DNA from 2 places in the Neorhizobium sp. LMR1-1-1.1 genome. Region 2 is predicted to be linked to the other one. Evidence: predicted binding sites of a transcription regulator. Region 2 holds the regulator's gene; the other holds the start of a gene.
The links. The regulator PhoB, encoded in region 2, activates phosphate uptake and scavenging genes when phosphate is short. The targets are predictions, from matches to a motif close to TGTCATNNANCTGTCAT.
Positions count from the first base shown of each region.

Region 1 (9,301 bases), on a different contig from region 2:
GACCGCGATGCGGGCAAAGAAGAAGGAACCACCCCAGAGAAGACCGAGAAGGAAGAGCAGGGCCCAGGCGAGTGGGGTCAATCGAGGTGTCGCTGATGTCATCCGGATGCTCTTCTCGCGCTGATTGAGATGCAGAAGATAAAACGGGCGGCGATCAGATCGCCACCCGTTTCGTGTCATGGGGTCAATTTCCTACCTTAAAGCGCCTGAAGCAGCGCCTCCGTCGGCCAGCCATCGGCAGGCATGCCGAGGCGCGCCTGTTCCTTCTGGACAGCCTGGCGCGTGCCGGAGCCGAGAATGCCATCGATCTTGCCGACATCGTGGCCGTGAGCATCAAGCTTGGTCTGCAGCTGCTTCATGGCCTCTACATCGAGGCCCTGTTCCGGAGTTGTCTTCTGGTAGGGCGGTGCGCCGGTCAGACGAGTGGCGAAATAGGCGGCGGAGGTCGTGTAGATGAACGACTGGTTCCACTGCAGGTAGATGCCGAAATTCGGGTAAGTAAGGAAGGCCGGTCCCTTGCGGCCCTGGGGCAGTATGAGAGCTGCCGGCAGGTTGCCGAATTTCGTGTCGCCATCACGCGGGGTGACACCGTAGGAGAACCACTCGCTGGCCGGGATTTCGTTGCCGAGGCCGGATTTCTCGAAGGGCAGATTCTCCGGCAACGTTACTTCCTGGATCCAGGGCTCGCCCTTCTTCCATCCCATACTCTGGATGAATTTCGCGGCCGTCAGAACCGCATCCGGTGCGCTGCCCTTAACGTCGATATGGCCGCTGTTGTCGCCATCGACGCCTTGAGCGATGATGTCTTCCGGCAGCATCTGGACCTGGCCGATTTCGCCGGCCCATGCACCGGTATTGGTCGACGGGTTGAGGTCGCCGTGCTGCACCATCTCGATCAGGGCGATCAGCTGCGGGCGGAAGAGTTCCGGGCGGCGGCAGTCATGGGAGAGCGTGACGAGCGCGTTGCGGGTGTTGAAATCGCCCTGGACGGCGCCGAAGTCGGTTTCCATCGCCCAGAAGGCGGTGATCACGCCTGCGGGCACGCCGAACTCGTTTTCCGCACGAGAGAAAACATCGGCGAGCTGCTTGAGTTTCTGGCGGCCGATATCGAGGCGAGCCTGGCTGACCGTGCGCTGAGAAAACTCAAGAAAAGTCTGACGGAAAACGCCCTGAGCGCGGTCACGGCTCAGAACCTTCTGGTCGATCTGCGCGCCAGCGAGGGCTTCGTCCACCGCCGAGGCCGGAATGCCCTTGGAGATTGCTTCCTGCTTCACGCCCGCGAGAAACGCGGTCAGGTCGCCACCGCAGGCAGGGGCGGGTGACGTGGAAGACGTCTGGGCGAATGCGGGGACGGTCAGCCCTCCGGCAATAAGGGCTGCAAGAACAAAGCTACGGCTGTCGAGAAATGACATAGGGCGATCCTGGCGATCTGTGGCGTGTACGGGGATGATCAATGTAGAAATATGTGCCGCACGTACCCGTGAGCGCGGCGGCAGCCGGCTATTTAGCGCAGTCGCATTCACATTGCCAGTGATAGGTATGGAGACAGCGCTACGATCTCACCGGGACTGACAGTCAGTCGTTTGCAGCGGCGACCCAGGTGTTCCAGTTTCTTGCGCTGCCGGAAAAGACGTTGATGTCCGTTTCACCCCTTATGCCCGGTACGACGCCGGTAGCGGTATATTGCCAGAAGGCCCATTTGCGACCGGTATAGATTTCGCCTGGATGCGCTGCCACCGAGCGGACCCAGAAGTGATAGTCGTTGAATGCGCCGACGAGGTTGTCGCGGTGGAAATCGACCGATGTGTAGATGATCGGCTTGCGGCCATAATGGGCTTCGATACGGGCCATGAAGCGCCGCATCACGTCACGCACCGTTGCTGCATCCGGCCTCAGCTTGCAGGTCGGTGAGGCGGGGTTCCATTCCATGTCCAGAACCGGCGGAAGCATGTTGGCTTCCTTTGGTACATTGGCAATGAACCAGTCGGCCTGATCTTCCGGTGTCGAACAGAAATAGTAGAAATGATAGGCGGAATGCGGGATGCCGGCGCGTGCAGCACCTTGCCAATGGGTTCTGAACGCCGGATCGATGCGGTCCTTGCCTTCGGTTCCCTTGATGAAGACGAAGGCGACGTCGGATTTCCTGACTGTCTGCCAGTCGATGTCCGTGCCGTTCCATTTCGACAGGTCGATGCCGTGGACTTCGTGCCGACCGGGGTGATCGCGGCCGAAATTCTGCGGGTCATTGTCCTTGAACTTCGTGCCGCTGATCGAGGCCGTGTCCATGAGGTCGCTGGTGGACGTGCAGGAACTGGCCAGCACGGCGGTCAGAAGAAGGGCGAGAAGCGTGCGCGGCATAAGGAATCCGGTCTGTGCTGCAGCTAAGCCGCTATCGGCCGGAATCAGGCCGCGCGGCATTCGAGCGTTCCGTTTACCATAGTGCCGCCGGGATTGCGTAAGGCGAAATGATCGGCCGGATAACGAGTGCGTCAGCCTCGCTTGCGGATCACTGCGTGCCAGGCGTAACCGCGCCCGATATCCTCGAAAGTCATGGCGGCATTGGCTGCGTCGAGCCTGGCCTGAAGGACTTCGTGAAGATTGGCCCGCGGGGTGACGTGAAAGCGGCGCAGCCAGGTTTGAAGCATGCCGCGGAACCAGCCGGGCAGGCGCTCCTGCTGGCCGAAATCGACGATGTGCAGCGAGCCTTTCGGATTGAGGGCAGCCAGTGCCGTGGTGATTGCCTCCTCCCAGGCCGGGATCATCGAGACGGCGTAGGAAATCATGATGCGGTCGAAGCCGCTGACACCGAAGTCCTGCGGGCGGAAGGTCGTGGCGTCGGCGACGATCAGGGTAGGTTGCTGTGCGTCGCCGGCCAGATTGGCGCGTGCGGTTTGCAGCATCTCGGCGGATATGTCGAGGCCATAGAGCTTCGCCGTCGGGTAATGGCGGCGGGTCAGGACCAGATTGCGGCCGGTGCCGCAGCCGACTTCCAGAATGCTTGTCCCGTCGGTCGCGTTCAGGCCTGCAATCGTTCTGTCCCGGCCGAAAAGGTAATATTTCCGCGTGAGGTCGTAGATGTGCCGCTGGTAGCGGTACATGCGGTCCATGTGGGCGGCGTGAGCTTCCGTCGTTGCGCCGGCGCTCACTGGCCGGCCTTCACGTAAATGTGGAAGCCGCCATAGATGGCGGAGCGGTCCTGCAGGTTCAGTTCGGCGGAGCGTTCGCCAAGATAGGTCCATTCCTGCCTAAGCGTATCGGAGATGCGGCCTTCGATGACGCTCTTTTCGGCGGCAGTGCGGAAGATGACCCGGGCGCCAGGAGCTGCGGTGCGGTTGATTTCGCTCCAGAGCGCATTCAGCTGATCGTCGGTCATCCAGTCCTGGGCGTCGAGCAGCACGAAGCGATCGACCGAGCCGGCCGGCTTGCGCGCCAGAAGGACGGTGACGCTCTCATGGTGGACCGTGACGCGATCGGTATTCTGCCGGATCGCCTTGTAATTTTCCGCACGCAGATAATCGGGCAGGCTGCCTTCTTCCGGGCGCGGATAACGGCGTGCGAAGGCCTGCCAGGCGAAATAATTGTCATTCATCGGGAAGTGGCAGGCGAGCTTTTCAAGCCGCTCGCGCAAGACCGGTGCAATCGAGCCATTCGGTGCGAGGCTCGCGAGCTCGTCATATTGCTGGGGCGGGATGCCGAGGCCGAAGAGCGAGCTTTTGCGGCTGGTAATGAAGCGGATCAGCGGGCGGTCGAAGAGCGGAGCAATGTTGGCGTCGAAGAACTGGCGCTGTTCGCGCAGCGAGCGTGCCTCGGCAAATTCCTTCAGATCGACGCCATGGAGACGGGCGATTACGTGGCCAATGGCGATGAAGCGGCCAAGCAGGCCAGTGCGATAGATGTTTCTGTTGAACACCTCGACGCGCCGACGACCGGTCAGTGAGCGCTTCTGCCAGTAGGCTCGCGTCTGTTCGTCCAGGTTGCGGCCGATATGGGCATCAAACGCCGAACTGTTGGACTTCAGGCCGTCCATTCCGAGGTAACGAACAACGTCGGCATGCGCCGGCAGATGTTTGAAGGCTGCAAGCTTCAGTCGGTTGAGAGCGATGTGGTGACGATTGAGATCGACAACGTCGATGCTCTTCGGCGAGCGGGACAGATAAGCCAGCATGTTGCAGCCGCCAGAGCCGATGGTGACGATCGAATGCCCTTCCGACAGTTCCATCGCGTCCATGTCGACCGCCGGGTCCTCCCAGATCTGGGGATATACGAGGCCGGAGAAGAGCAGGCCGAACAGGCGCTCGGAAAGGCCGTGCGGCGACAGGGCCTTGTGCTGGAGGAGGGCGTCCTTGAGCTTGCGGTTGCGCTGCAAGCCACGTTCTTCGACGATATCTGCCATGACCAAATCCTGCCTCATCATGAGTTTCGAGGCGTTTAGCCGCTTCGTGCAACAGCTTCGTGACGCGCATTGTGACTTGCTTCATCGTGAACGCGTTCCGCAACAATGAGCCTTCCCCTCGGTCACGGATTTTGCTTGCATGCCGCAGACAGAATGGAGGCGCTGGTGCTGAAGGTAATTTTTCGTCGTCTTGCGGTGTTCCTGCTCATCGTGGCGATCGGCATCGGTCTGTGGATCTATTTCATTCCGCCCAATCTGCTGCGCGTGGGCAGCGGCTATGCGGCGAAGATCGTATGCTCCAACGTCTTCATTGCGGGGCGTGATCCCGATGTGATTCTGGAGCAGGATGTTCAAGCGCCGGGCCATCCGCTCTTGCGGTTGATGGGCATTGCAGTCGACCGTGACGGTAAACGCGTCAATGCTGCCCTGCTGGGATCGATTGCGCCGAGCGAGGCAGTTTACCGCGAGGGAACGGGATGCACCGTCGGGCCGGTTGGAAGTGTTCAGTCGGCGGCCAATGCCACTAGGCCAGTTCCAGAGAGTGATCCCGAGGCGCTGTGGCCTGAAGGGGATAAAGCCGATTCGGAAGAAACGCTTGTCTCAATATTTTCAGACGCTGCTTTAACCGGACCAGGCATGCGGGCGGTGGTGATCGTCAGTCATGGCAAAATCGTTGCCGAAGCCTATGGTGAAGGTTTTTCGAAAGATATGCCGCTTCTCGGTTGGTCGATGACTAAGACCGTAAATGCCGCGATCATCGGGCGACTGATGAAGGAAGGGCGCTTGTCGCTCGACGAGAAGAACCTGTTTACGGAGTGGAGGGATGATCGGCGCGCATTGATCCGTATTTCCGATCTCATGGGCATGGAGAGCGGACTGGCTTTCAACGAGAATTACGGGACGGTGGCCGATGTAACGCGCATGCTGTTTCTTGAGCCGGATATGGCGCGTTTCGTCGAAAGTATAACGCTCGAGGACGAGATCGGCTCGCGCTTCACCTATTCGTCCGGGACGTCCGTGCTGCTTTCCAGGATCTGGATGAATCGCATCGGTAATCGTGATGAGGCGCTCGCCTATCCCTCGCGGGCGATCTTCGAGCCGTTGGGCATGACGTCGGCAATCATGGAAACCGATGCGGCGGGCACGTTTGTCGGCAGTTCGTACATGTATGCGACTGCCCGCGATTGGGCACGGTTCGGGCTGTTTCTGGCGCGCGACGGTGTGTGGGAGGGGGCGCGCCTGTTGCCGGAAGGCTTCGTGGCGCAGATGCATGAGGCCAATAGAAGTTCGGGCGGCCGCTATTCGAAAATGCAAACGTGGCTGCCGAAGCCCGGGGCCGGTCTGCCATCGGATGCATTCGTCATCAGCGGGCATGACGGGCAAAATGTCTTTGTCATTCCGTCACTGGATCTGGTGATCGTGAAGTTGGGCCTGACGCCGAGATCGCAGGGCTACGATGCGAGTGTGCTGGCATCGGAAGTGGTGAAACGGATAAACGCCGATTAGCCGTTATTTCTGCAGGACGTGGAGCATGTCCTTGCGCTTGGCATCGTAATAATAGCCGCGCGCATAAAGCCGGATTGCGTTGTCGTTCTGGTTATCGGCGACAAGCCAAGCGCCGCGGAGATATTTGATCGCGTATTTCAAGTTGGTTTCGGCGTCGAGAAGGCCTTCTGGTGGTCCCTCGTAACCCATCGATTTGGCCGTCGAATACTTGATCTGCATGAGGCCCCAATAACCGTTCTTGTGATAAGCCTTGGGGTCATATTTGCTTTCGCGGTGCACGACGCGGTGCACCAGCGATTCCGGCACACCATACAGGCCGGCATAACGGTGGATAAGCTTTTTCAAGTTCGAAGGGGCGTCCGTCGCGGTTTCCGGCATCGGCTCGCCGGGAGCCGGGGGGAACTCCATCCGGTTGTCGATCGCCGAAACTGCGGCGACTGCTTTCGGCTGCGATGCGTAAGCAAGCGTAGTCGTCGGCACCTGCGGGCGCGGGATCGGAATGACCGATTGCAGCGCGACCATGTCCGGCGTCAGTTCTGGTTCGTCAAGCGCGATGGCCTGAGCTGCTGCCGGTTGGATCTGTCCCGACTGGACTGCCGGAGCGAGCGGAGGGGAAACAAGGCGGGCACCCTTGGCGGTGCTGTGCGCTACTGGCTGAGCAGAGGCGACGACGACAGGCATCGATGCGGCAGTCGAGCTCGTTTGCATGGCAACGAACGGCGCCATGGTCGGAGATGACATGGCTGCGGTCTGAACGTTGGCTGCGTCCGACACAGTCGGTACGGGAACCGGGAGGCGGCTTGTCTTGACGAGCGTAACTGTGCTGTCAGGACCTCCTTCTGCGATCGCCGAAGATGCATCGGCAGTCTGCTGAACGGATTGGTCCTGCGTCTCGTTCGACGCCACGTTGTTGCTGTGGTCAACGCTGGAACATGCAGCCAATGCGGAAGACATGGCAATAACCACGGCTGCCTTACGGCCCACAAATCGCATCATTGCCATCGGGTCGCTTTCATTAAAAATCGTTGCCCAGAACGTTAACAAGACCAGTGAAACTCGACCTCAATTAACTCATTCGAAAGAGATCGACAAGCCACCAGCCGGTCGCAGATGATCATGCGGCGATGCGCCGATATCCGGCAGTGACCGCACGACGGGCTATGAAACGTGTTCCGGGCTTGTAGGGAACCTTGCTGCGGGCCTTGGAAACGCGGCGTTTCCGAGTGAAACTGGCGGGAAGTGTGGCATGGGCAAGCGCCCCTATCATCGCCGAAACAGCCAGTGCAGAAATCATGTTTATACACTGTTCCTGTGGCGCGCGCGCGGGATCAAAAAACTGGACGGCAATTGCTGCCGTGAGCGCAAAGTAACGCGTGCTCCTGAACGTTGTCAGAACGAAATAACCGAATATGCGCATGGGACGCGTTTCGGGAAGGTTGTCGTTGTCGGCGGTCCCATAGCGGAGCCGAGGATCCTGGTAGGCGTAGAGGACATGCAGCATCAGGTAGGACAGCCCTATCCATGAAAGAGCGCCGATTGCTGCTGGCCAAAGGAAAGTGATCAGAAAAACGCCGGCGACGACCAGAACGCCTCCAAGAACAAAGGATAGAACGAAGGCCGGGATCGTCACGAATGCGCTTGTTCTTCCCCATGAAGCGGAGAACGCTGCAGTGAGCGATGCAATGGGATGCGGCATAAGAAGGATAGCAACCGTCGTTGCCGCAAAAGCGAGCCATGTTTCTATGGTCATCATCACCCTCCCGGATGCCACAGCATCCGTCATTTTTCCATCAGGCGGGCTCGAAAGACTGCCCAATGGACTCCATTACATCGCCGAACCATCTTGCCGTCATATCAAAAGGTTTACCACCCTTGATGCGCGGAAATTCGATCGTTCTAAGCTTCCCATTCTGGTCTTCGTCATGTCCGGTCACGCCGGAGACCCGGTTTAATGCACTTTCAACAGCGAGATCGACCATTCCCTGGATCAGTCGAAGATCATCGCCGTTTGCAGCTGCAGACCTGGCGAAATAGCCGGACTTCTGCACCAATGATCGTTCCGCATCGATCCGGGCCGCAAACTGCTTCTGGAACCAGCCTCCGACATTGATCGTATCCAGTTTGACGTGACCGAACGCATCACGGGCAACATTTTCGCCGGCAGCCTCGCGTTCGGCAACGATTGCGTCCAAACAGGCGCCCTCGGAAACAAAGACCGTCGCAAAGCCGCGCTTGTCCATGACTTCCCTCAAACGAGCCGCTTCCTTTTGCGCATCAAAGGCCATTTCGGGAAGATATACGCCGTCGATGCCCTTCATTTCCTCATTCATGAGGAAGCCTTCGACATAGTTGTTGGAACTGCTTTTCTGGATATAGGCGCGTGCCGTTGCCGCGGTAAGCCAACCGCAATGGCGACCCATGACCTCATGGATGATGAGGGTACGCGGCGCCGCCGTCTGTTCATTCGAAACATTGTCGAAAAATGCTGCGCCAACTTCCGCTGCTGTCCAGGCGCCCAGCGACTGGCGAATGGGAACGATATCATTGTCGACCGTCTTCGGCAGGCCAACTACGGTGAGGTCGTAACCGTTTGCGGCTAGATATGCTGCGAGATCGGCAGCTACGGTGTTGGTATCATCGCCGCCAATAGTGTGAAGCACGGTGATGCCATCTTCGGCAAGCTGCTCTGCTGCAACTGCCAGAGGGTTCTGGCCTTCTTTGATCAGGCCCCGCTTCACGCAGTCTGCGGCATTTGTCAGTTTGACGCGGCTGTTGCCGATCGGCGAGCCGCCATAACGGTGGAGCAGATGCGCATTCTCTCGCATCTCCGCTGTGATTTCGATTCGGTCCGAGAGAAGAACCCCTTGGTATCCGGAGCGATAGGCGATCAGTTCAGCATCCGGAGCGACATCGGTGTAACGTTGAATGAGGCCTCCCACAGCCGATGATAGGCAGGGAGCAAGACCGCCTGCCGTCAACATTGCTACTTTCTCTCTGGCCATGGTTCCTCCGTCGCGTGTAAACGCTTCCCCTGCATTTCTCCGGCGGTATGGATGCGATAGAGGGCAGACGGTGTAAAGTGCATTTCTTCGCCTATTCCGTCGCGCGCCTTGTTTTTCGGTGGGTAATAATTCCGTGTTTTCAAACGGATGCGTCGATAAAGCTGCGCTGCATCACATATGGCGGAGGTTGGTGCGCAGCGGATGGCTTTGAAGGGGGGGCTGATTTCAGATGCCATGAAAGCAGTCGGCCTGACCTCCGAGCCAGCTCATTGTTCGAATAACATGAACATAGTTTAATCTGGTGGTGAACGCCCGATCCGTTGCATTTTTTGGTGTTATCTGGTCATTTAGGCGGATGATATTCGATTTTTCCTGTCTGCAGATTTCCTCCTTGTGGGAG
Region 1 is NZ_JBEGHE010000001.1:1,070,601-1,079,901, forward strand. It holds gene MRBLMR1_RS05035 (DMT family transporter) at 1-102, opposite strand, end outside; gene MRBLMR1_RS05040 (lytic murein transglycosylase) at 198-1,412, opposite strand; gene MRBLMR1_RS05045 (glycoside hydrolase family 25 protein) at 1,576-2,358, opposite strand; gene MRBLMR1_RS05050 (class I SAM-dependent methyltransferase) at 2,490-3,107, opposite strand; gene MRBLMR1_RS05055 (BtaA family protein) at 3,143-4,393, opposite strand; gene MRBLMR1_RS05060 (serine hydrolase domain-containing protein) at 4,559-5,899, shown strand; gene MRBLMR1_RS05065 (transglycosylase SLT domain-containing protein) at 5,903-6,853, opposite strand; gene MRBLMR1_RS05070 (LysE family translocator) at 7,014-7,649, opposite strand; gene MRBLMR1_RS05075 (pyrophosphate--fructose-6-phosphate 1-phosphotransferase) at 7,690-8,901, opposite strand; gene MRBLMR1_RS05080 (J domain-containing protein) at 9,257-9,301, shown strand, end outside.
Region 1: a site for PhoB is predicted at 4,442-4,458, ahead of MRBLMR1_RS05055 (BtaA family protein). Genes of this name have one in related genera too.

Region 2 (9,301 bases):
AGCCGATGACGACGGTGACCGTCAAGATCGTCAGCCAGCTGACGGGCGACCTTGAATTCACCTCGCCGCAGACGCTCGTCGCCTTCGCACTGGGTATCACGCTCTTCGTGATCACGCTTTGCCTCAATATCTACGCGCTCTTCATCGTGCGCAAATACCGGGAGCAGTACGAATGACCGACGTGGTTTCTTCCCCCGCCGGCGTCCTGGCGAAGCCCGCCCGTCGCGATATCGGCATCAAGCGCCGCTACGCTGCAGAACGTCGCTTCCGCGCCTATGGCATCGCCGCCCTGTCCTTCGGGCTTCTGTTTCTCGCGCTGCTTCTGTGGTCGGTTGTTTCCAAGGGATACACCGCCTTCCAGCAGACGATGATCACCGTTCCGGTCGAATTCTCCGAACAGATCATCGACAAGGATAACGAGCGCGCCACCGATCCGCAGAAGCTGGTGACGGCCAATTACCCGCTCATCGCCCGTAATGCCGTCGCCAAGGTGCTCGGTGTTGCTGAAACCGATCGTTCGGGTCTGCGCGCCGTCAACCAGATGATCTCGGACGGCGTTCGTGGCCAGCTGCGTGACATGGTTGTCGCCAACCCACAGATCATCGGCACGACCCAGACGGTCTCGCTGCTTGCCGCCGGCGATATCGACAGCGCATTCAAGGGCCAGATCGATCTCTCCGTGTCGGAAAACAACCGTAAGGTTTCCGACCAGCAGGTCGGCTGGATGAACCAGCTTGCGGAATCCGGCGCCCTCGGAAAGCACTTCAACACCGGCATTTTCGTTAACGGCAATTCCAGCCGTCCGGAAGCTGCCGGCGTCGGCGTGGCCTTGATCGGCTCCTTCTACATGATGCTGATCGTGCTCGTCCTGGCGCTGCCGATCGGCGTTGCCGCCTCGATCTATCTTGAGGAATTCGCGCCGAAGAACAAGTTCACCGACCTGATCGAGGTGAACATCAACAACCTCGCGGCCGTCCCCTCCATCGTTTATGGTCTCTTGGGTCTGGCGGTCTTCATCAACTTCATGGGCCTGCCGCGCTCGGCTTCGCTGGTCGGCGGCCTGGTCCTGACGCTGATGACGCTTCCGACGATCATCATCGCCACCCGCGCTGCATTGAAGGCGGTTCCGCCCTCGATCCGCGCGGCGGCTCTCGGCCTCGGCGCCTCGAAGATGCAGACCATCTTCCATCACGTCCTGCCGCTTGCCATGCCGGGCATCCTGACCGGTACGATCATCGGTCTGGCGCATGCTCTCGGCGAAACCGCACCGCTGCTCCTGATCGGCATGGTCGCCTTCGTCGCCAACTATCCGACGACGCCGATGGATCCGTCGACAGCACTGCCGGTGCAGATCTACATGTGGGCAAACGAGGCGGAACGCGCCTTCGTCGAAAGAACTTCGGGAGCGATCATTATCCTGCTCCTGTTCCTCGTGGTCATGAATGTTGGTGCAATTCTGTTGCGTCGGCGCTTCGAACGCCGTTGGTAGGAGATCGACACAATGAATATGTTGTCAGAAGCAGCAGTTGAGAAGGCGCTGGACAAGAAGATGAATGAAGTCGCGTACAAGATGATTGGCAAGGACGTATCAGTCTATTACGGCGAGAAGCGCGCGCTTTTCGACGTGAACCTGAATGTCCGCGAAAACACGGTGACGGCGCTGATCGGCCCCTCGGGTTGCGGCAAGTCGACCTTCCTGCGCACGCTCAACCGCATGAACGACACGATCGAGGGCTGCCGCGTCACCGGCAAGATCACCCTTGATGAAGATGATATCTACGACAAGGAAATCGACGTCGTGGAACTTCGCGCCCGCGTCGGCATGGTGTTCCAGAAGCCGAACCCGTTCCCCAAGTCGATCTACGAAAACATCGCCTATGGCCCGCGCATCCACGGTCTTGCCCGCAACAAGGCGGATATGGACCAGATCGTCGAGGCAAGCCTTCAGCGCGCCGGCCTCTGGGCGGAAGTCAAGGATCGCCTGCATGAAGGCGGCACCGGCCTGTCCGGTGGTCAGCAGCAGCGTCTCTGCATCGCCCGTGCGGTTGCAGTTTCGCCGGAAGTCATCTTGATGGACGAACCCTGCTCGGCGCTCGACCCGATCGCCACCGCAAAGGTCGAGGAACTGATCCACGAACTGCGCGCCAACTATACGATCGTTATCGTCACCCACTCGATGCAGCAGGCCGCCCGCGTATCCCAGCGTACCGCCATGTTCCACCTCGGCCAGCTGGTCGAAGAGAATGACACGGACAAGATGTTCACCAATCCGGATGACCAGCGCACCCAGGATTACATCATGGGCCGCTTCGGCTGATTGGCCGTTGCCTGTTGCCCGCTGCTACGGATTTTGAGGACAAAGAGATGGTATCAAGTCATATCCTGTCGGCCTACGACGAAGAACTGAAGTATCTGCGCCGCCGCATCTCGGAAATGGGTGGCCTTGCAGAACAGATGTGCGGCGATGCCGTGCGCGCTCTGGTCAATGGTGACTCTGCCCTGGCCCAGAAAGTTATCTCCGACGACGTGATCCTGGATCACGCCGAGCGCGAGATCCAGGACAAGGCGATCGTCACCATCGCCAAGCGTCAGCCGATGGCTGCCGACCTGCGCGAAATCATCGGGACGCTGCGCATCGCAGCCGACCTGGAACGCGTCGGCGATCTCGGCAAGAACACCGCCAAGCGCGTCATTGCGGTTCAGGGCCATGGCGTTCCCCGCAAACTCGCCCGCGGTCTGGAACACCTCTCCGATCTCGCTGCCGTTCAATTGAAGGAAGTGCTGGACGTCTATGCCAGCCGTTCTGCCGAAAAGGCCGAAGCGATCCGCCTGCGCGATGAAGAAATCGACGCCATGTACACATCGCTCTTCCGCGAACTCTTGACCTACATGATGGAAGATCCGCGCAACATCACCACCTGCACGCATCTTCTGTTCTGCGCCAAGAACATCGAGCGTATCGGTGACCACGCGACCAACATCGCGGAAACCATCTACTACATGACGACGGGTGCTGTGCCGGAAGGCGAGCGTCCCAAGGACGATACGGCGAACACCGTCGGCGCGATTGCTGACTGATTTTGCCTGTCTGATGGAGTGTATCTAGTATGCAGCCGAGAATTGCGGTCGTGGAAGACGAGGAGGCGCTCAGCGTCCTCCTCCGTTATAATCTCGAAGCCGAAGGCTACGAGGTCGAAACCATTCTGAGAGGTGATGAGGCCGAAATCAGGCTTCAGGAGCGTGCTCCGGATCTTCTGGTTCTCGACTGGATGCTGCCCGGCGTTTCCGGCATCGAATTGTGCCGGCGCCTGCGCATGCGGCCAGAGACTGAGCGCCTGCCGATCATCATGCTGACAGCGCGCGGCGAGGAAAGCGAACGTGTTCGCGGTCTGGCGACCGGTGCCGACGACTATGTCGTCAAGCCCTTCTCTACGCCGGAACTGATGGCGCGCGTCAAGGCGATGCTTCGCCGTGCCAAGCCGGAGGTTCTCTCCAGCGTCCTGAAATGCGGTGATATCGAACTGGATCGCGAGACCCATCGCGTTCACCGCAAGAGCCGTGAAGTGCGCCTTGGCCCGACCGAATTCCGTCTCCTGGAATTCCTCATGGTCTCGCCCGGCCGCGTCTTCTCGCGCTCCCAGCTTCTCGATGGCGTCTGGGGCCACGATATCTATGTCGACGAACGCACCGTCGACGTGCATGTCGGCCGCCTGCGCAAGGCGCTGAACTTCTCCAACATGCAGGATGTCATCCGCACCGTTCGCGGTGCCGGCTATTCGATGGAATCCTGATCTGCAGGATTAAGATCTGGAATGCAGGTTTCTAAGCCCGAGTGCGGTCATCCGCCTCGGGCTGAAGCATTTCAGGCCTTGCCTTCTTCCTGCCACTCAGGCAGCGGAAAGATCCGGTCGTAGGCCAGATTGAAGAAGAACGCATAGACTAGGTAGAACAGGGCGAACGAGATATCCATCACCAGAGCTTGCATCAGGCTCACGCCCAGATACCAAGCGATGAACGGCATGAGCACGATCAGCAGTCCGAGTTCGAACAGCACGGCATGTGCAACGCGCAGCGCCATGGTTTTCTGCGTACCGCCGCGATACGTCTGCATCAGGTGGTCGAAGCCGAGATTGTAGAGATAGTTCCAGCCGGTCGCCAGCGTTGCCGAAACGATCCCGACGACACCGATATGTTCGACCGGTATGCCGAAGACGAAAGAGGCGAGCGGTGTGAAAATCGCAAGCCCGATGATTTCGAAGCTGATTGCGTGACGAATACGGTCGCGTGTCGTGCGCATTTTATACCCCATTGGGTTATCCGGGTCGTCCCGGCATCAATGCCCATTCTGGGGGAGGTCGTCCTCACGCCTTTTCAGATAGGTGTTTGTGGCGCAGGAGGCAAGGCGCAGGCGGGCAAGGCTGCCTTGCAGAACCCGCAGCACGGCAAACAAAAAAGCGGGCCGAAGCCCGCTTGATCGTTGTTTATGGTGCCGAACTTTACGCCCGTGCAGCGCTCGGACGGCGGCGCTCGTTGACCGGCTGGTAGGCGAGCTTCGCATGGTAGGTGCAGTAAGGCGAATTATCCGGGGACTCACAGCCACAGAAGTGGAAATCGTCCGTCAGCGGATCGCCGACGGGCCACTTGCAGGTGCGTTCGGTCAATTCGGTCAGCGCCAGCTTGCGGGAAATCGGCAGGACAACGTTGGAAGCGGGACGGTAGACCAGTTCCTGCGAAGCCTCGAACTCGACCTCTTCCTTGAGCGCGGTTGCGCCGACCGGACGGGCGACCGGGCGTGCTGCCGGACGGGTGGCGAATGTCTGCTGGGGACGGGAAGTAGTTGCTGCTGGGCGCTTTGCCGTACGGTTCGTCGCGATTGTGCCGCCCGCCTTTGCGCGGCCCGGCAGGTTGAGGCGATGGACCTTGCCGATCACGGCATTGCGGCTTACGCCTCCAAGTTGTGCGGCGATCTGGCTGGCGCTCAAGCCTTCCGACCACAACCTTTTCAGTTTTTCAACGCGCTCGTCCGTCCAGTTCATGCCCGTTCTCCGCCTTTGAACGTTGGTGGCATGCAGAATCCCTCACCAATGTCGCGCGATACATCTCGCAACAGGCACTATATCTATGCTTTTGGTGACTAGTTCCGCCGCATGCAGTCTAGTAATTGATCTTTAACCTAGAGGTCCGCAGACTCCGTGACAAGAGTCCCCGGAATCGCCACGAATCGATTTCCCGGTTTTCCCCAACTTGCTTTCCGGGAGAGTCATTTTTGTCACAGCTGTCGGCAGGGTTGCGTCCTTGCAGCAAAATGCCTTGAAACCCCAGATTTCCGTGAGTTTTGTTGACATCACATGGATGAGTGGCGATAGTGCCGCGGCCGCCCCGAGGGCGGCATTTTGATTTTTTGAATATCCGCAATCGGATGCATTAGGAGTGAGCCGCCATGGCTGAATCTGCGCTTTTCGACACCTTTGCCCGGGCCCCGCTGCGCTTTGAGCGTGGCGAAGGCGTTTGGCTTGTGACGGAAAGCGGCGAGCGATATCTCGACTTCGGTGCGGGTGTCGCTGTCACGTCCTGCGGCCATGCCAATCCGCATCTGGTCGAAGCGCTGAAATCGCAGGCCGAGAAGGTCTGGCATCTGTCCAATCTTTATGAAATCCCGGAGCAGGAGCGCTTGGCGCGCCGTCTGGTCGACGCAACCTTTGCGGACAAGGCCTTCTTCACCAATTCGGGTGCGGAAGCGCTGGAATGCGCAATCAAGACGGCCCGCCGTTATCACTATTCCAAGGGGCACCCGGAAAAGTTCCATATCATCACCTTTGAAGGTGCCTTCCACGGCCGGACGATCGCAACGATCGCAGCCGGCGGCCAGGAAAAATATATGGAAGGCTTCGGCCCCAAGGCTCAGGGTTTTGATCAGGTGCCCTTCGGTGATCTCGATGCGCTGAACGCTGCGATCAACGAGAACACCGGCGCTCTGTTGATCGAGCCGATCCAGGGCGAGGGCGGTGTGCGTCCGGTTCCGAAGGAATTCATGCGCGAGCTGCGCCGCATCTGCGACGAAAAGGGTCTTCTTTTGATCCTCGACGAAGTTCAGACCGGCGTCGGCCGTACCGGCAAGCTCTTTGCCCATGAATGGGCCGGCATCACCCCGGACATCATGGCGATCGCCAAGGGTATTGGCGGCGGCTTCCCGTTCGGCGCATGCCTTGCAACGGCAGAAGCCGCATCCGGCATGAAGCCCGGCATCCACGGCACCACCTATGGCGGCAACCCGCTAGCTATGGCCTGTGGCAATGCGGTGCTTGATATCGTGCTCGCCGACGGTTTCCTGGAAAACGTTCGCGATGTTGCACTCGTCTTCCGTCAGGGCCTTGCAGCGCTCAAGGATCGTTTCCCGACCGTGATCGAGGATATTCGCGGCGAGGGCCTGTTGCTCGGTATCAAGGCAAAGGTGCCGGCCGGCGACCTGATCTCCGGAATGCGCGATCAGCATATGCTGGCCGTCATGGCAGGCGATAACGTCGTCCGCATTCTGCCTCCGCTTGTCGTCACCGCCGAGGAAGCGCGCGAAGGTCTTCGCCGTATCGAGCGTGCTGCCGAAACGCTGTCGGCTGAACAGCTGAAGAAATCCGCTTAAGAATACGTAGAGAGGGCGCCTTCCGGTTCCCTCCGTTAGGGAACAAGGTAATGGCATCTCCCAAGCATTTTCTCGATCTTTCCGCTGTGTCGGCGGGTGACCTGCGCTCCATCCTCGATGATGCAAAGGTGCGAAAGCAGGCAACCAAGGCTGGCACAGCTGACAAGCCGCTGGCCGGCAAGATGCTGGCCATGATTTTCGAGAAGCCGTCGACCCGCACTCGCGTTTCCTTCGATGTCGGCATGCGTCAGCTTGGCGGTGAGACGCTGTTCCTGTCGGGTACCGAGATGCAGCTCGGCCGCGCCGAGACGATCGGCGACACCGCCAAGGTTCTGTCGCGTTATGTCGACGCGATCATGATCCGCACCACCGATCACAAGCGCCTTCTGGAGCTGGCCGAACATGCCACCGTGCCGGTCATCAACGCGCTGACAGACGACACCCATCCCTGCCAGATCATGGCCGACCTGATGACCTTCGAAGAACATCGCGGTCCCGTCGCCGGCAAGACGATTGCCTGGACCGGCGACGGCAATAACGTGCTGCATTCGCTGGTCGAAGGTTCGGCCCGTTTCGGTTACCGCATGAATATGGCAGTCCCTATGGGTTCCGAGCCGCATGACAAGTTCTTGAACTGGGCGCGCAACAACGGCGGCGAGATCATGCTCACCCACGATGTCGAGCGCGCGGTTGCCGGCGCCGATGTCGTGGTCACCGATACCTGGGTTTCGATGAACCAGGAACACAAGGCGCGCGGCCACAACATCTTCCAGCCCTACCAGGTCAATGAAGCGCTGATGAAGCAGGCCAAGGCCGATGCGCTGTTCATGCACTGCCTGCCGGCCCATCGTGGCGAGGAAGTCACCGACGCCGTGATCGATGGCCCGCAGTCGGTTGTCTTCGACGAGGCGGAAAACCGCCTCCACGCCCAGAAGTCCATTCTGGCCTGGTGCTTCGGCGCGATCTGAGCCTGTCTTCTGGCTCTTGAATTGGCTTGAAGCCGGCACCATTTGTCGGCTTTCAAACGCGCCGTGCCTAGTGCCGGCGCTTCAACAGACATCCCCGACATTTTCGAGCGGCCCAGCGGTTCCGCTTGCCGGCCTGTTTGTGTAAATGTCGGGGACAAGGCCCGAGACGATCGGTGTGAAGGAGTAAGATGATGGCGGAAGCAACCGTGGAACTGAAGGACCTCCACTTTGCCGGAGACGACAGGGTTGTTCCCTTCCAGGTCGAGGGCCTGGATGTTCGTGGCCGTGCGGTGCAGCTTGGGCCGCTTCTCAACACCATTCTGGGTCGCCATGATTATCCGGCGCCGGTTGCAAGGCTGCTTGCCGAAGCACTAGTGCTGACGGCATTGCTCGGTACTTCGCTGAAATTTGATGGCAAGTTCACAGTTCAGACCAAGGGGGACGGACCCGTCGATCTTCTCGTGGCTGATTTCTCCACGCCGGATGCGCTTCGCGCCTATGCCCGTTACGACGAGGATGCACTGGCTGCTGCCGTCAAGGATGGCAAGACCTCGCCGCCGGAGCTTCTTGGTCAGGGCGTACTCGCCTTCACCATCGATCAGGGCAAGGGCATGCAGCCCTATCAGGGCATCGTGCCGATGGACGGCTCGTCTCTGGAAGAGATTGCCGGCGTCTATTTCCGTCAGTCGGAACAGATACCGACCCGTGTCCGTCTTGCCGTGGCCGAGCTTTTCGACCGCGATGAGGACGGCAAGCCGCGTCATAATTGGCGGGCAGGCGGTCTGGTCGCCCAGTTCCTACCCCAGGCGCCGGAGCGCATGCGTCATCCGGATCTCCACGGCGGTGATGGCGACGAACGCGATACCAGCGTCACCGATGATGCCTGGGATGAAGCCCGTTCGCTGGTCGAGACGATCGACACTGACGAGCTGACCGATCCGCAGGTCGCGATCGAACGGCTTCTCTATCGCCTGTTCCACGAGCGTGGCGTGCGGGTTTATGAACCGCAGACGGTCTTCGATCGTTGCAGCTGTTCGCGCGAGAAGATCAAGGGCGTGCTCGCCGGCTTCACGGCGGAGGAAATCGAGGCAAGCCAGGAAGACGGCCAGATCGCCGTCACCTGCGAATTCTGCTCGACGACCTATCGTTACGAATTGGCGGAATTCGCTCCGGCCTGAGCCGCAGGGCTCAATTCAGCACCCGGTTCAGCCCGGGTGAATCCAGCGAGAAGGCGGGGATGTCGACCTTGAAGACCTCGCCTTCTTCCGTCTGCATGTCGTAATAGCCGAACATCATGCCGGATGGCGTGTCCAGTGGGCAGCCCGATGAATATTCATAGCTGTCGCCCGGCTGCAGGCGCGGCTGTTCTCCGACGACGCCAAGCCCGTCCACTTCGTCGACCAGACCGTTCTGGTCGGTAATATGCCAGTAGCGGTGAACCAGCTTTACCGTATGGATCGAGTGGTTCTCGATAACAATGCGATAGCCCCAGACATAGCGGCTCTCTTCCGGACTGGACTGCTCCTCCAGATAGAACGGCTCGACGGCAACTTCTATGTCTCTTGTCCGGGCGCGATACATGGACAAATACCTCAAAACTACAGCGCCGGATATCGTTTCTTGCACGTCAACCACGCCGTAGAACATGGAATCTACATCCCCGCATATCGTACACACGGCATCGAACGTCAAGAAA
Region 2 is NZ_JBEGHE010000025.1:406,675-415,975, forward strand. It holds gene pstC (phosphate ABC transporter permease subunit PstC) at 1-176, shown strand, start outside; gene pstA (phosphate ABC transporter permease PstA) at 173-1,489, shown strand; gene pstB (phosphate ABC transporter ATP-binding protein PstB) at 1,502-2,317, shown strand; gene phoU (phosphate signaling complex protein PhoU) at 2,365-3,078, shown strand; gene phoB (phosphate regulon transcriptional regulator PhoB) at 3,108-3,791, shown strand; gene MRBLMR1_RS15170 (PACE efflux transporter) at 3,863-4,297, opposite strand; gene MRBLMR1_RS15175 (GcrA family cell cycle regulator) at 4,497-5,036, opposite strand; gene MRBLMR1_RS15180 (aspartate aminotransferase family protein) at 5,441-6,637, shown strand; gene argF (ornithine carbamoyltransferase) at 6,688-7,605, shown strand; gene MRBLMR1_RS15190 (Hsp33 family molecular chaperone) at 7,797-8,783, shown strand; gene apaG (Co2+/Mg2+ efflux facilitator ApaG/CorD) at 8,794-9,186, opposite strand.